DNA from 2 places in the Clostridium sp. CM041 genome. Region 1 is predicted to be linked to the other one. Evidence: riboswitches for the same ligand, from Rfam matches in the RefSeq annotation. Region 1 holds a riboswitch; the other holds the start of a gene.

Region 1 (9,117 bases):
TTTTTTAAGTATAAAATGTAAAATTTAAACTTTAAAAAAATAAATGGAGGTAATATTATGAGTTCATTAGATTATTTTAACGAAATAGCTAAAAGTTGGAACGTAATAAGAAGTGAGTATTTTGATGAAAGGTTAAAGTACAAGGTATTATCCAAAGTAAGTATAAAAGATAAGGTAGTGGCTGATCTTGGATGCGGCTCTGGATTTTTATCCTTAGCGCTGGCCTTAGATGCAAGCATTGTGTTTTCTATAGATCAATCAGTAAATATGCTTAAAGAATCCAAAAAATTAATGGAAACTAAAAAATTCGATAATGTATATCCAATAAAATCCTCCATAGACAACTTGGTTTTGTTTGATGAATCTGTAGATGTGGTCTTCATTAATATGGCTCTTCATCATGTGAGCGATGCTAAAAAGGCTATTGAAGAGATGCACAGAATAATTAAAAAAGGTGGGACTTTAATAATATCGGATGTAGAAGAGCATAATGGGCAGTGGGCAAGGACTGAAATGTTTGATGAATGGCTTGGTTTTTCAAATAATCAGATGGAAGAGTGGTTAACTGGCGCAGGGTTTAATGCAGGGTTTAATATAGTAAACATTGAGAATACAGATTTAAGATGCAAAGGTTATTCTAGCAAAGGCGAATATACTGAAACTGGCATTTTCATTGCAGTAGCAAATAAGGAGGTAAGGGTAAATGATTAAAGTTGAAAGTTTCTCATTAGATCACACAAAGGTTGTGGCACCTTTTGTACGAAAATGTGAGGTAAAGATAGGCGAAAAGGGTGATAAAGTAACAAAGTTTGACTTAAGGTTTATGCAACCAAACAAGGAGTTTATGAATATATCAGCTATCCATACTTTAGAGCATTTGCTTGCTGGATATATGAGAGAAGTAATGGACGGAATTATAGACATTTCACCTATGGGATGTAGAACAGGTTTTTACATGATCGTATGGAATGATGTCAGTGTAGATAGGGTTATAAAAGCCCTAAATTATGGATTAAAAAAGGTAATAGAAACAGAGGAAATCCCGGCAGCCAATGAAGTTCAATGTGGAAATTATAGAGATCATTCCTTAGATGGTGCAAAAGAATATGCAAAATTAGTCCTTAGTAGAGGTATTAGCAGTGAGATATATAAATAGTATATTAAATATTATAGGAAATACACCACTTATTAAGCTAAATAATTTGGGTGTAAAAGAAGGTGTAAATACCTTCGCAAAACTGCAGCTATCAATTAAGGATACAATGTAAAGAGGGGCTATTTGTAGGCAGTTCTTTAGGGACTGCCATAGTATCTGCAATAAAACTTGGAGAAACCATTGAAGGTGGGAACATTGTTGCAATACTGCCTGAGAGGGGAGATAGACATTTTAGTAAGAACATCTGTAATTAATGCTTGTACTTATAAACATACTGTGATAATATAATAACTAATTTAATAAGTAAACTACCTAGGGTAGAGGTGCTGTATCTAAGAGTACTTGTTCGGAGCTGACAGGCTAAGATGAATAAGAAAAGGAGCTATGGCCGAAGAAAATGTATTTGGTGAAATTATTTTCTGAGATTGCATATAATATATGTAAAATTGTCACTGATTTTTCAGTGGTGAGCTACAAGGTACACGAAGTTTGTATAAAAACATGTATTTTATGCAGCAAAGGTGTTCCTTTGCTGTATTTATTTTTTTTGGAAGCAATATATAAAGTTCTAAATTTCACCGAAGGTGATAATAGCACCGAAGGTGATAAATAATAGGAGTGATTTAATTATGGCAGTAGTTGTTCAAAAATATGGAGGTTCATCTGTAGGAACTACAGAGAAAATTAAAGGAATTGCACAAAGTATAGTAAAGAGGAAAAATGAAGATACAGATTTAGTTATAGTAGTATCTGCTATGGGGGACACTACAGATGATTTATTATCTCTATCAAAAGGTATAGGAGAAAAACCAGATAAGAGAGAATTGGATGTTCTATTATCAACAGGTGAAATAATTTCAAGTGCACTACTCGCCATGGCAATTAAGGGACTTGGATATGATGCCATAAGTTATACTGCATACCAAATTGGGATTAAGACTAGTGGACAATATGGTAAAGCGTTAATTGAAGATATACACGGTGGCAGGATTAAAAAAAGCTTAAAAGAAGGCAAAATCGTAATAGTTGCTGGATTCCAAGGAATAAATGGGGAAGGTGATATTACAACACTCGGCAGAGGTGGATCTGATACTACTGCAGTTGCTTTAGCTGTGAAGCTTAATGGCAGATGTGAAATATATACGGACGTTTCTGGAATATATAGTGTAGATCCTAGAGCATACAGCGCAGCTAAAAAATTAGATGAAATAGAATATGAGGAGATGCTCGAGCTAGCAAGTTTGGGAGCTCAAATAATGCATTCAAGGTCTATAGAACTTGCTCAAAAATATAGCATACCTATATATGTAGGGCTTAGTAATAGTGATATTAAAGGAACTGTAATTAAGGAGGTAAAAAATATGAATATGGAAAATAAGCCAGTAACAGGAATAGCAACTAGTGATGAGGATGTTGCAGTAACACTTCAGCGTATACCTAAAGATGTGAATATATTGTCTACTATATTTGAAGCTATAGGAAGTAAAGGAATCAATATAGATATGATAAGTCAAACATCACCTATAGATGGAAAGGTAAGTGTATCATTTACTATACCTAAAGAAGGCTTAAAGGATAGTTTAGAAATTATAGATAACTTAATAGCAGATAATAAAGTTATAGTTGATGAAGAGATAACTAAATTTTCAGTGGTGGGGCTAGGCATGAAGACAACCTCTGGAGTAGCGGCTAGAATGTTTAGAGTTTTTAACAAAAACAATATTGAAATTAAAATGATTACTACATCAGAAATAAGAATTACTTGTGCTATTAAAACTGGAGATAAATTAAAGGCTATAAAGGTTGTTGCAGAGGAATTTAATCTATAAATATAACATGTTAGACGATAGTTAAGTATTAAACATAATTTACCTAAAGGCTCTTTAAAGTACGACCCTGATAATAATTTTTAAGAGAAGCCATTTTGGACTTCTCTTAAAAATTGTAATATTTTATAAATATTATCTGATTGGAAAGATTATTTATTCTTTTTTTTAGAACCCTAAGTTTCACTCCATATTGATATTAATGCACCTAGAATGAGAGCTCTATCTACAATAATCATTAATTTGAGATTCGCATATATCAATCACCTTTTCATCCTTATATTTCCTATACCACTCTACAGTCTTTTCTATTGTCTCATCTATGCCCCACCTAGGCTTAAAATTTAAACAGAATCTAGCCTTGCTAATGTCAAGACTTAGTAAGCTTGCTTCATGGAATGAATCTCCCTTAAGGATTAAAGGTTTCCAGCTTCCATTGCCCCACTCTTTGACAAGTCTTCTGACAACCTCCTGAACCGTAATGACATTTTGAGCTTCAGGTCCGAAGTTCCAAGCTCCAGAAAACTCCACATCTTTTTTTAATATTTTTGTTCCTAAAAGTAAATATCCGTATAATGGTTCAAGGACATGCTGCCAGGGTCTTACAGCACCTGGATTCCTAAGCAAAATCTCTTCATCATTTTCTAGTGCCCTGATGCAGTCTGGTATAATTCTATCGATGGCCCAATCTCCACCTCCAATTACATTACCTGCCCGTGCTGTTACAATTATTTTTTCATGATTTTTATACTCAGCTGTATTAAAAAAAGAATTTCTATATGAGGAAACCAAAAGTTCAACGCAACCCTTACTAGAACTGTACGGATCATAACCACCCATGGGATCTATTTCCCTGTAGCTGTACATCCATTCATTATTTTCGTAACATTTATCACTAGTGATAATAACTAAAGCTTTTGTTTCTTTACTGGCCCTCACCGCTTCCAATACATTTACAGTGCCCATAAAATTCACCTCATAGGTCTCTTTAGGGTTTTCATAGGAGTACCTAACGAGTGGTTGTGCTGCAAGATGAAAAACTATCTCTGGTTCATAGGTCATAAAAACTTCATTAAGATGTTTGCTATCTCTTATATCTCCTCTTATATCAACAATATCATTGCTAATTTCAGATAAAACGAAATTGCTTTTGACACTGACGGGATCTAGTGCATAACCAATAACATTTGCTCCTAATTTTTTTAACCAAATAGCTAGCCATGATCCTTTAAAACCTGTATGACCAGTTATTAAAACATTTTTATTTTTATAATTATTTTCAAGGTCTTTTAACATTTTTTTCACATCCTATGGTAAATGCTTAATCCACATATCTTTATTTTCTTCATACCACCTTATTGTTTTAACAATTCCATCCTCAAGGCTTATTCTAGGGCTCCAGCCTAATTCAGTATGGATCTTACTTATATCCGCACCAGGTGACCACATTTCATTTTTTCTGTATTTTATTGTCCCATATAAGGGGACCCTATCTGTTTTAATATTTTTAAATATAAGATCTATATAGTATTTTAAAGGGAAAAGACTTCCATTTGCTATATTGAAAATATTGCTCTTTAAATTGCTTTTAGCAGACATAACCAATCCGTCAATTATGTTTTCAATGTAGCAGTAATCACGTAATTGTTCACCAGATGTTAGTCTTACCTCCTTATCTTCCAGTATTGACAGTATTATATGACAAAAAATCTTATGTCTCTCTTCTCCCTCCCCAAAAATACCAAAGGGCCTTAAGGTTATAATATCTATATTATTTTCTCTGGCAATCTGATGAGCGATTATAGTTGCACTAGCTTTAGAACTTCCATAGATGCTCACAGGTTCTGGATACATATCTTCCTTCATAAGATCTTTCCTATCTCCATATTCAGCACAGCTACCCATATTAATGAATTTTTTGCAGTCGGTGTCCTTCAATGAATTTAAAATATTAATCATTCCTAAAATATTAATGTTTGCAGCTTTAATATATTCTTTTTGTGCTGAGTTTACGCCATAAGCTGCTAAATGAAATACTATTTCAGGGCATATATCCTTGATGCAAATTTCAATTTTTTTACTGTCAGTTATATCAATCTCATAGATTGATATATTTTTTAACTGCTCTTCCAGTCTCCAGGTTTGGCTGCTCTGTCTTCCTATAATAGATACCTCTGCGCCTTCATTCAATAACCTCTTAACTAGGTGAGAGCCTATAAATCCAAATCCACCAGTTACCAATATCCTCTTACCGGTAAGACTAACCTCTTCCATATACTATACCTCCAGGTTGAAAGGTTTACATTTACGATTGAAATCTATACAGGTTCTTAGCGTTAGTGACCTCTTCTTTACTAAATAATTCTTTAAGATCCACAAGGCCTGATGACTTTAATATTTCCATTGATTTGCATAAAGCATCTAAATATGGAATATATATATAATCAATTATTTCTTTGCTAAAAATCAAAGGATCTAGCTTCCATAAGTCAAAGACAGATTCATCAAATATTTTCATACTGCCAAAGTGATAAACCATAAGTTCTCGATCATCAATTAAAACAGTATTATTATCCTTGTAAACTTTGTAATCATTGTTAATAATTAGATTCCATGGAGCTGCATCTATACCTAGGTCATCTAATATTTTTATGCTATAAAATAAATTTGGAACCTTATCTAGATATTTCTGATCTCCCCATCTCTCCATTATGATATCAGGTTTATCTGAGCACCACTCTATACATTTTTTCTTCCACCAATTTAAAATAGCTAGACTACTTTTCCTGTTTCTAAAACCTAAAAAGCCTGCCTGAAAATGTCCATGTACCTTTTCAAATTCCGGACAATCCCTCTGAGGACAAATTAGTGTATCATAATCCTTCCATTGCTTGAAGATCGCCATCGGATCAGAAAAAAAGAATATATCTGCATCACAATAAATAACTGAATCTATAGCATATTTATCTAAAATATAAAGGACCAACGGTGCTTTAAGCGACCAACAATATTCCTGCATATTTCTGGTTTCTTTAACATGAAGTAATTCCATATCCTCTACTTCGCTAACATTAATAATAATCGTATTTTCAAGCTTCAGATTACTTAATACAGAAAAAGAAATTTCATCCATACAGCAGATGAATAAATTAAAATTATCGATTTTATCCTTCAGCGAAGAATAAAGTGACATACTTTGCAATAAATATGCCTTACTAGTTATAGTACAAAAGCTATAAAAATCGTTATAGCGGGCCATGGCTAACGTCAGATCTGAGTATTTAAATAATGTCTGGGCTTCTTTAGAATCAGATTTATTAAATAAACCCTCTACTTTTTCATTAAGATTGTTTCTTATAACATTGATTGTATTCCTTAGACTTTCAATATATGGGATATAAATATTGGACTTAATTGCAGAACTTATTTCTAAATAATTAAAAGTCCATAAGTCATAGTCATTTTCGTTAAATATTGAAAGACATGCAAAGTGATATGCTATTAACTTATCACCTTCAATAAAGACTTCATTATCCTTTGAGGTAATATTGAAATTATTATTATAAATTGTATTCCATGGTGCAGCATCTATTCCAAGATTTCTTGAAATTTTTACATTTGAAAACATTTCTGTGATTTTATCAAGATATTTCTGATCTCCCCATCGTCCCGTTTCAGAGTCAGGTTCCCCGGAACACCATTCAATGCATTTTTGATTCCACCAATTAAGACAATTCAATCCTTGTATATCCTTTTTAAAACCTATGAATCCTGCTTGAAATTTTCCATATATTTTGTGAACCCATTCAAGATCCCTTTGGGGACATAAAAACACTGAAGCTTCACCCCATTCATCAAATACCATCTGTGGATCTGAGAAGAAAAATATATCACTGTCACAGTATATTATTGAGTTTACGCTGTAATTCATAAGCACGTAGCGAATAACAGCTGCTTTCAATGTCCAGCAATATTCATTTGTTTTTCTCGTGTTTTTTACAGCGAGCAGTTGCTGGTCCTCTACTGTATTCAAATGAATAAGAGAAGCATTTTTGAGATTCATCTTTGAAAGGGTTGAATAGATAATATCATCAATACAGCAAATCCATAGATGAAAATTTTCACTATTCCTCTCAAGTGAATAGTAAAAAGTTAAGGTCTTTATTAAATAATCCTTGCTAACTATTGTACAAAAGGAACATTTTTGTTTGTATTCTTCTGTATCTGATTCTCTATAGTCTTCAATATCTTCTTCTTTATTTTCTTCTTCATATTCTTCTTTATATTTTTTACTATCTTTGTCTTTGCTTTTTTCATCCTTTTTATTATCTTTTTTTATATCATGATTTTCATTTTCATGTTTATTAAACCGAGATTTACCCTTAGAAAAAAATGCATAAATTGCGTCCATATCCTCCTTATTTATTTTACTCACTTCCATGTCTCATTTGCATAAATTAGATCTTTATTAGTATCAATTGCTGTCCAATAACCTTTGAAACTATAAACCGCCAATTCGCCACTTTCTACAAGGTTTCTCAATGGACCCTGTTCAAAAATGCATTTATCGTCATCTTCTATATAATTAAAAACTTTTTTATTCATTACAAAAAAACCTCCGTTTATTATGCCATCCAATTTTGATTTTTCGTCAAAGGTTGTTGCAATACCATCCTTTTCAGTTAGAATTCCATATTGGCTCTTTCTTTCTACTCCAGTAACTGTTACCGCTTGTCCTTTTTCATTATGGAACTTTAGTAAATTATTTATATTAATATCAGATAATCCATCACCATAGGTCAACATAAAAGTATCTTCATTAATGAATTTTTCAATTTTTTTAATTCTTCCACCAGTCATTGTATCAGTTCCTGTATCAACAAAAGTCACCTTCCAGTTAGCAGGCTTATTAAAAAAAGAAATATTATTACTGCCTAGTTCTTTGGTGAAATCAGAGTTTTTCCACTCATAATTCCAAAAATATTCTTTTATTTTATCACCACCAAAACCTAATGGAAGAATAAAGTCATTAAAGCCATAGCTTGAATAAATATTCATAATATGCCATATAATTGGTTTCCCAGAAACTAAAGCTAATGTTTTCGGAATAGTTTCTGTAGATGACCCTAATCTGGTCCCTTTACCTCCACATAATATAACTACTTTCATATTTACCGCTCCTCATTTTTATCACTTCTTCAATATCTCCGAAGTATTGAATATTTCAAGCGAAAATCACTCCTTGATCTAATAATAGTTGCATAAGTAAACTACATCTTCATCATCTAAACGCTTATCTTTATATTACTAATAACTCGATATTTGAAATTATAATATATTTTGTACTATGTTATTCATTAGGATTTAAGTTGTTACAATATATTTAGTACTACTTAATCCGTCACATATATATTTATAAAGTTTGTTAAATAGATGGTTGATTTAAAAGTAGTTAATATTTAAAGCACTAGATAATAATTGCATTGAGCAAATTTCATGTAGTCTAATACTGGTAACTATTATTTCTATTTTTCACCGGGTAGTAGTATAAGTATTCTTCCATTAACACTAAAAGTTCCTCTGGTAGCTAATAACTCACAACTAGCAAATTATATCGGAAATGAAATTCCAAATATTAATGTGGGGATCTTATGGATGCTCTCATATAAAAAATAAGACTTAAAATGGAAAATCCATTTTAAGTCTTAATACTGTTATTAAAATTTAGTTTTTCAGTGGGCACCATTACGATGTTCTTTTTTATATATATTTTTTATTTTCTTGGATTTTCAAAACTTGGTGCTGTTGGATTAGGTGCATCAAAATATTTACCTGGCGTTGATAAATCGAAGTACAATCTAGAATCTTCAGTTATACCAAAGTCCTTGTTAGAACCCGTATCCTTTACTTTATTTAGTGCTTCTCTAAATAAAGCATTATGGGCCTCTTCACGATTTAACAAAAAATCTATTGTTTCTCTTACAAATTTATCATTTATTTGACGATACAAGTATTCATATACAACTTTTGCTCTCTGCTCAGAAGCTATGTTTGAAAGTAGGTCTGCAACTAGATCTCCAGTAACGGTTACATAATCTGCAGTCCATGGGACACCAGATGAATTTACTAAAACTG
Region 2 (9,117 bases), 1.0 Mb from region 1:
TAATAATCTATGTTTCAATGATTTAAAATATTAATTGTTATGAATTTAAACGAGGAGCAAAATTATGACTGGACATAAAAAAATAACGAAAAAAAAATTAAAGTTACTCATTGTAGCGATGTGTTTATCTCTAAGTATATTGACACTGAGGGCTTATTTAAATAAAATCAACAAAAATATAGAGACTATATCTAGTAAAGAAACTGAAATTAAAAGTAAGGATCAAAATGCAAAGAATGCTAAGCTAACAAGGATAGCATTTGAGAAGGACAATAACGTTTATCTTTATGATGAAATAAATGAACAGATTAAATCTTTAGGAGATAATTCAAATTCAAAAGAATTATTACAACTTTCTCCAGATAGAACCAAAATAGTATTTAGGTCTTTTAATGAAGAAAAAGAAATAAATCCGGCTCACATAATTGTTTATGATATTAAAACTGAAAAATCAACAGAGATTGATATAAATAATAAAGACGTTCAACAAATTATTGAACTAAAGTGGATAGATAATGAAAATATTTTGATTACGGGTCATATTAATCCGTCAGCTTCAGGCTATGCAATATATAACATAAAAAACAAATTGGAGTTAATATCATGCGTTGGTACCATAAGAGATATTATTATTAATAAAAAAAGCATTCTTTATAGCGTTACACCTCATATATTTCCAAAACCTAGAGCCAATTTGTATATTAATGATAATAAAATTTTTGAAAGTATAGATGATAAGGAGGAAATATATGATGGAGTGATATCTAAAGATGGTAAAATGATCGCCTTTAGAAGTTGGAATTCAGATTCAAAGAATTCGAATGGTGAAGTAAGTGCTTATATTAATGTAGCTAAAATTAATAATGATGGAAAATCTATAAGTGATTTAAACAAGACAAGTATAAATAGTGACATAACTGGAGATTTAAAATTTGATGATAAAAATATTATAAATATTATAGGGGACAAATTTATATATAAATTAGAAGCAGGCAATATAATTAAGGAAAAAAATAATTTACCAAAGCAAACAGAACTTTCTGCGGGGCAACTTAAAAAGTTTAAACAAATTTTGAATAAGCAATTCCCTGAAGAATCTATTTTAGAACAAACAATATTAGAAGATATAGATATATATAATGTGATAATTTTTTAGAATTCGGAACTAAACTAGATATTAAAAGAGGGTTAAAAATGAATTATAATTATAAATTTTTTAGAAATAAAGATTGTGAATATTTCCCATGCCATGAGGTTAAAGATAATGAAAAATTTAATTGTTTATTTTGCTATTGTCCACTATATTTTCTAGAGAAATGTGGTGGAAATGGAAAATTCGTAAATGGTGTTAAAGATTGCTCAAATTGCATGATTCCGCATTCTGAAAATGGATATGACCATATAGTAAGCAAGATAGTGGAAGTAAATAAAGCAAAAGGAAAATAATAACTAAGAAAAAAGATTTTTTACTAAAGCAGTATTTTTTTAAAAAAATATTGCATTTGAAACGTTTACGTATTATAATTAAGTAAGAGTTAAAGAAGTTAAAAATAAAATTTAATAGTTTCACATAAATAGAGGTGCAGATAAAGAGGTAATTTTTGAATGATAAGGATATGAACATCCAATGTCAAAAATGAAGTATTTGTTTGCCGAAAGAATATTTTGGTTCTTCAATTTATTCTTGGGGATAGAAAGTAGTATTTCTATCACTGCCATAAGAGTTCTTATGGAGAGCTATTTATGTAATGAAAAGATGTTTTTTCATTGCATTAATAGACCTAGTACTTTGGTTAATTAAGGCGCTGAAAAATCAGTGCCTTTTTTTATTTCAAAATAAATTAACATAAGGCATTTTCTAAAAGATACACAACACAGATTTGTTGTTTTTTACAAAATTCCTAAAATTACAAAATGTATAACTACAATAAACGAGGAGGAAAATAAAATGAAGTCTTTAATAAGGTTAAGAATGAGTGCACATGATGCACATTACGGTGGAAATTTAGTAGATGGAGCAAGAATGCTTCAATTATTTGGGGATGTAGCTACAGAACTTTTAATTATGAACGATGGTGATGAAGGATTATTCAAAGCATACGATGCTGTAGAATTTTTAGCACCAGTTTATGCAGGTGACTATATAGAAGCTGTTGGAGAAATAGTGAAGGTAGGGAATTCATCAAGAAAAATGATTTTCGAAGCAAGAAAAGTTATAGTACCAAGACCAGATATAAATGATTCAGCTTGTGATGTATTAGAAGAACCAATAATAGTTTGTAAGGCAAGCGGAACTTGCGTAGTTCTAAAAGAAAACCAAAGAAAATAATATGCAAGAGAATTAATGTAAACTTTTTCACCTAGTGGTTAATATTTTAGTTGCTAAATAAGTTTGTGCAAAATTATCATAATATACATAACTTATCATAAATATTATGGTAGATAGTAATTATTTTTGCACCACGAAGCACTATAAGGAGGTAGCACATGGAAAAATTAATAATTACTGCAGCTATATCTGGAGCGGAAGTTACAAAAGAACATAATCCAAATGTACCCTATACTGTTGAGGAAGTGGCAATAGAAGCGGAAAAAGCTTATAAAGCAGGAGCTAGCATCATTCATTTACACGTAAGGAAAGATGATGGAACACCTACTCAAGACAGGGAAAGATTTAGAGCTTGTATTGAAGCTATTAAAGAAAGATGTCCGGATGCAATTGTTCAACCATCAACAGGCGGAGCTGTGGGAATGAGTAATGCAGAAAGATTACAACCAGTTGATTTAGGACCAGAAATGGCAACCTTAGATGCAGGTACTTGTAATTTTGGTGGCGATGATGTATTCGTAAATACTGAAAACACTATTAAAGAATTTGGTAAAAAGATGATTGAAATGGGTGTAAAACCAGAAATTGAAGTTTTTGATAAGGGCATGGTAGACATGGCAATAAGACTTCAAAAGAAAGGTTTTATAAAAACACCAATGCATTTTAACTTTGTTATGGGTGTAAATGGTGGGATAACTGCTTCGCCAAGAGATTTAGTATTTATGGCAGGAAGCGTGCCAGAGGGAAGTACTTACACTGTATCAGGTATTGGTAGATTTGAATTTCAAATGGCAGCTGTGACTATTGTAATGGGTGGTCATGTAAGAGTTGGATTTGAAGATAATGTGTATATTGAAAAAGGTATACCAGCTAAATCAAATGGAGAATTAGTAGAAAAAGTAGTTAGACTTGCGAAAGAACTTAACAGAGAAATTGCCACTCCACAAGAAGCAAGAGAGATATTGGGTTTAAACAAAATATAAAACTGATAATTGTTATATCTTCAAGATAAATAAGAGGAGGTAAAATAAATGAATAAGGTTGTATCTTTAGAACAAGTTAGGCCATTACTCAAAGATGGAATGTCAATAATGATAGGTGGATTTTTAGCCTGTGGAACACCTGAAAAGATGATAGATCTATTAATAGAAACAAATGTAAAAAACTTAACTATAATAGCAAATGATACAAGCTATGTAGATAGGGGAATAGGAAGACTTGTAGTAAACGGTCAAGTTAAAAAAGTTGTGGCTTCGCATATAGGAACAAATGCTGAAACGGGAAGACTTATGACAGAAGGAAAAATGGAAGTAGAACTTGTGCCACAAGGAACACTAATTGAAAGAATAAGAGCAGCGGGAGCTGGGCTTGGTGGAGTGCTTACCCCTACAGGAGTTGGTACTATGATAGAAGAAGGAAAACAAAAACTTACAATAGAAGGAAAAGAATATCTATTAGAGCTTCCAATTAAAGCAGATTTAGCACTTGTTTATGCAAGCGTCGTAGATGAAATTGGAAATGCAGTTTATTATGGAACAACAAAAAACTTTAATCCAATTATAGCTACTGCTGCAGAAACTGTAATAGTAGAAGCTGAAAAAATTGTTAAAATTGGAGATTTAGATCCAAATAATATTGTGACTCCATGTGTATTGGTTGATTATATTATAGGGGAGGCTAACTAATATGATTACAGATAGCAAGATTGCAAAACAAATTATTGCAAAAAGAATTGGTAAAGAATTAAAAGATGGACAACTTGTTAATTTGGGCATAGGGCTTCCAACATTAGTTACGAATTATATTCCAGAAGGCGTACATGTTACTCTCCAATCAGAAAATGGAATGGTTGGAATGGGAGCTTCTCCAGCAAAAGGAGAAGAAAATAAGGATGTAACTAATGCAGGTGGTCAATTTACTACAATACTTCCTGGTGGAGCATACTTTGATACCGCAATGTCTTTCACTTTAATAAGAGGAGGACACGTTGATATGACTGTTCTTGGCGCATTGGAAGTAGATCAGGAAGGAAACTTAGCTAATTGGATTGTGCCAGGCAAAATGGTTCCTGGTATGGGTGGAGCAATGGATTTAGTAGTAGGAGCCAAAAAGGTTATTATTGCAATGCAACATACTGCTAAAGGGACTCCTAAAATATTAAAAAAATGTACGCTACCATTAACAGCAAAGGCACAAGTTAACCTTATAGTTACAGAACTTGGAGTAATGGAATTTACTGAAAAGGGACTTGTACTTACTGAAATTCATAAAGATACAACAGTTGAAGAAGTTAAATCACTTACTGAAGCTGAGTTAATAATATCAGAAAATCTAAAAATAATGGATGTATAGGAGGAATTTATTATGAACAAAGGATGTAAATACGGAACTCACAGGTCACTTGAACCAAAAGGTGCATTGCCACAACCAGCAACTAAAATATCAAATGATATGAATATATTTGATAATGAAATTTTAATTGATGTTCAGGCTTTAAACATAGATTCAGCTAGCTTTACTCAAATAGAGGAAGAAGCGGGACATGACATTGAAAAAATAAAATCTAAAATTATGGAAATTATATCTGAAAAAGGAAAGATGCAAAATCCTGTAACAGGTTCAGGTGGAATGCTTATTGGAACAGTTGAAAAAATAGGCGAAGCTTTAAAAGAAACAACAGATCTTAAAGTTGGAGATAAAATCTCTACATTAGTTTCACTATCATTAACTCCTTTAAAAATAGAAAAAATTGTTGATATCAAACCAGATATTGATAGAGTTGAAATAAAAGGAAAAGCTATTTTATTTGAAAGTGGATTATATGCAAAACTTCCAAAAGACATGAATGAAAATCTAGCATTAGCAGCATTAGACGTTGCAGGAGCACCGGCTCAAGTTGCTAAACTTGTTAAACCAGGTCAATCGGTTCTTTTACTAGGCGCAGCAGGGAAATCAGGAATGATTTGCTCTTATGAAGCAGTTAAGAGAGTAGGACCAACAGGAAACGTTATAGGACTTGTAAGAAATGAAGAAGAGAAAGCGAGATTAAAAAGACTAGGTCTAAGAATGCAAATAGTTATTGGAGATGCTAGAAACGCTATTGATGTAATGAATACTACTCTAGAGCACAACAATGGATGTGAAGTGGATGTAGCAATAAACATGGTTAATGTTCCAAATACTGAAATGTCATCAATTTTACCAGTGAAAGATGACGGAATAGTATACTTCTTCTCAATGGCTACAAGCTTTACAAAAGCAGCTCTTGGAGCTGAAGGTGTAGGTAAAGACGTTACTATGATCGTAGGAAACGGATACACTAAAGGACATGCTGAAATAACCCTTGAAGAGTTAAGAGAAAATGAAACATTAAGAAAAGTATTTGAAGAATTATACGTTTAATGACATTTCAGCTTCGAAGAAGATGATTTAATTGTGATTTAGAGAATACAATATAAAGTTATATTGTATTCTCTCTAAACCATATTGATATATCAACTACATATTATCAAATTAAAAATTATTATACGATGGAGGTACTAATATGAAAGTTAATAGAAGATTTGAATTATTTAAGGATGTAACTGATGAGCAATGGAACGATTGGAAATGGCAGGTTAAAAATAGAATTGAAGACGTGGATCAACTTAAAAAGTATATACCATTAACGCAGGAAGAAGAAGAAGGAGCTAGGAAATGTGTTCAAACATTAAGAATGGCTATAACTCCTTATTACTTATCATTAATAGACCCTAATGATCCAAACGATCCAATAAGAAAACAAGCTATACCAACAGGGCTTGAATTACATCAGGCACATGCTGATTTATTGGACCCATTACATGAAGATTCAGATTCTCCAGTGCCAGGGTTAACTCATAGATACCCAGATAGAGTATTGCTTTTAATAACTGATCAATGCTCAATGTACTGCAGACACTGTACAAGGAGAAGATTCGCAGGTCAAAGCGATAGTGCTATGCCAATGGAAAGAATAGATAAAGCAATCGAATACATTAAAAATACTCCACAAATTAGAGATGTATTATTATCAGGCGGAGATGCTCTACTTGTTTCAGATGATAAATTAGAATATATAATTAAAAAATTAAGAGCAATTCCACACGTTGAAATAATAAGAATGGGTTCGAGAGTACCAGTGGTTCTTCCACAAAGAATTACAAAAGAATTAGTTGATATGTTAAAGAAATACCATCCAATTTGGCTAAACACTCACTTTAATCATCCGAATGAAATTACAGAAGAAGCAAAACTTGCATGCGCGCGACTTTCAAATGCAGGAGTACCTCTAGGAAATCAATCAGTTCTTTTAAGAGGAGTTAATGACTGTGCACATATAATGATGGACCTTGTACATGAGCTTGTTAAAATTAGAGTAAGACCATACTACATCTATCAATGTGATCTTTCAATGGGACTTGAGCACTTTAGAACACCAGTATCTAAAGGAATAGAAATTATTGAAGCTTTAAGAGGCCATACTTCAGGATTCTGTGTTCCAACATTTGTTGTTGACGCTCCAGGTGGCGGTGGTAAAATACCAGTAATGCCAACTTATATTATTTCTCAAAGTCCTGAAAAAGTAGTGCTTAGAAACTTTGAAGGAGTTATAACTACTTATGAACAACCAACTAGTTATACTTCAGGTTGCAACTGTGAAGTTTGCGAAGGAAAGAAAAAGGTTCACAAAGTAGGAGTAGCAGGGCTATTAAACGGTCAGCAAATGTCTATGGAACCAGCTGGACTTGAGAGAAATCTAAGAGGACATCACGAGTAAAATTAAGGACAGCATAAACAACCCAAGCATTTTTAATATGATTCAAAAATATGACAGTGTTTCTATCATAGGAATGAATAAAAATGTAGGAAAAACAACCACCTTAAATCATATATTGAGAGAAGCCAGAGGGGAAATATCCCTAGGGCTTACCTCTATAGGAAGAGACGGAGAAGAGTTGGACCAAGTAACTGCTACTGAAAAACCTAAAATTTACATTGAAGAAGGAACTATAATTGCTACTGCAAAACAATGCTTATTGAATAGTGATATTACCAGGGAGATTTTAAAAACTACTGGTTTTAACACTCCTATGGGTGAAATAATTATATGCAGAGCATTAAGTGACGGATATGTAGATTTAGGAGGTCCATCCGTAAATTCTTATATGACTTTAATATGTGATGATCTTAAAAGGTTTGGAAGTGAGCTTGTAATTGTGGATGGTGCCCTTAATAGAAAAACCTTCGCCTCTCCATCAATTACAAATGCTACAATTTTATCAACTGGAGCGGCGCTGTCAAAAAGTATGGTTAAGGTTATAGAAGAAACTAGTCATACTGTTAAATTACTATCATTAGAAAATGAAAAGAATGATGAAGTATTAAATCTCGCTAATGAAGTTTTGCGCATTGGCAGAATAGGTATTATTTGCAAAGATAATACTATAAAAATGTTAGACGCAATTACAGCATTGGGATCTTCTAAGGAGATTATTGAGTTTTTAGATGAGAATGCCTCCTATGTAGTTATTAAAGGTGTAGTTTCAGATAACCTACTAGAAGATATTATGACATCTACAAATAAGTATAAAGGTGTAATTTTCCTAGTTGAAGATGGAACAAAGCTCTTTTTAACTAGGGAAACCCTTTATAAATTTAAAAAGCAAGGCGGAATTATTAAAACAATAAATCCTATTAATATAGTATGTGTTACATCCAATCCAAAATCACCTTATGGGTATGAATTTGATAAGCATAAGTTTTTAGATGGGCTTAGGAATAAATTAAATATACCTGTATTTGATGTAATTGGAGGGGAGTAAAATGAAATTTTTAGATCAGCAGCAGAGAGATCAAATTGGTTTTTCTTTTGTTATGGATAAATTGGGGATAACTACTTCTTATGGGCTTGAGGAGAAAAAAAATATTAGACCATTTAAAGATTCAGAAATAAATGAATTAACTCATGAATTAAATAATCTAGAAAATATGATTAAATCAATGAGAACTCATAGTCAAGAGTATAATGGAATAGGAAGAATATTTTGTAAACTAAAAGATGTTAGAAATTCTATTAAAAGATGTAATGAATCAGAAACATTAGATGAGGTTGAATTATATGAAATTAAATATTTTTCGATATTAGTAACAGATTTAAAAAATATTTTGGATAAATTACAGCTTGATATAGAGGAGGTTCATCTAAATTCTTTAGATGAGATTATCTCTCTCCTAGACCCACAGAAGAAGGGAATGTCTACTTTTTATGTTTATGATGAGTATTCTAAAACTTTGAAAAGCATTCGTGAAAAGAAGAAACAAAAGGAAAAAGAAATTTTTACTGTGAAAACTGAGGAAGAAGTAAATGAACTAAAGAAGCAAAGGTTAGATTTAGTTATAGAAGAAGAAGAGGAAGAACTAAGGATTAGAAAAGAGTTAACACTCCAGATTTCTAAAGAAGCTGAGACCATAAACCAAAATATAAAAGCCATAGGTAGATTAGACTTTTTGATTGCCAAAGCGAATTTATCTATAGATTATAATGGTTCTCGTCCAAAAATTTGTGAAAAAATGAAGATTAATCTTGATGAAGCCTTTAATCCTGAAATTAAAGAAATATTAGAAAAAGGTAAAAAGGTATTTACTCCAGTTAGTATAGATCTATTTGGCGGTACAACTATTATAACTGGTGCTAATATGGGTGGGAAAAGTGTTACCCTTAAGACTATTGTTCTGAATTTACTGCTTGGTCAAATGGGTTTTTTTGT

The links. A riboswitch is a leader RNA that binds a small molecule or an ion and turns the genes downstream of it on or off. The one in region 1 is predicted to bind lysine.
Region 2: it holds a riboswitch for lysine, as region 1 does, so the genes downstream of both, kal (3-aminobutyryl-CoA ammonia lyase) here and ACWJJT_RS14165 (aspartate kinase) in region 1, are expected to answer to the same signal.

The regions. Positions count from the first base shown of each region.
Region 1 covers NZ_CM143648.1:3,004,596-3,013,712, forward strand. Annotated here, with positions in the region: gene ACWJJT_RS14145 (class I SAM-dependent methyltransferase) at 58-711, shown strand; gene ACWJJT_RS14150 (S-ribosylhomocysteine lyase) at 704-1,156, shown strand; gene ACWJJT_RS14155 (hypothetical protein) at 1,140-1,268, shown strand; partial or broken gene ACWJJT_RS14160 (cysteine synthase) at 1,267-1,410, shown strand; lysine riboswitch at 1,467-1,638, shown strand; gene ACWJJT_RS14165 (aspartate kinase) at 1,786-2,985, shown strand; gene rfbG (CDP-glucose 4,6-dehydratase) at 3,205-4,278, opposite strand; gene ACWJJT_RS14175 (NAD-dependent epimerase/dehydratase family protein) at 4,291-5,256, opposite strand; gene ACWJJT_RS14180 (glycosyl transferase) at 5,288-7,417, opposite strand; gene ACWJJT_RS14185 (sugar phosphate nucleotidyltransferase) at 7,414-8,151, opposite strand; gene ACWJJT_RS14190 (manganese catalase family protein) at 8,756-9,117, opposite strand, start outside.
Region 2 covers NZ_CM143648.1:1,987,457-1,996,573, reverse strand. Annotated here, with positions in the region: gene ACWJJT_RS09340 (hypothetical protein) at 65-1,156, shown strand; gene ACWJJT_RS09335 (cysteine-rich small domain-containing protein) at 1,195-1,446, shown strand; lysine riboswitch at 1,568-1,748, shown strand; gene kal (3-aminobutyryl-CoA ammonia lyase) at 1,949-2,329, shown strand; gene kce (3-keto-5-aminohexanoate cleavage enzyme) at 2,488-3,312, shown strand; gene atoD (acetate CoA-transferase subunit alpha) at 3,361-4,014, shown strand; gene ACWJJT_RS09315 (3-oxoacid CoA-transferase subunit B) at 4,016-4,681, shown strand; gene kdd (L-erythro-3,5-diaminohexanoate dehydrogenase) at 4,694-5,731, shown strand; gene kamA (lysine 2,3-aminomutase) at 5,874-7,127, shown strand; gene kamB (lysine 5,6-aminomutase reactivase subunit KamB) at 7,165-8,172, shown strand; gene kamC (lysine 5,6-aminomutase reactivase ATPase KamC) at 8,174-9,117, shown strand, end outside.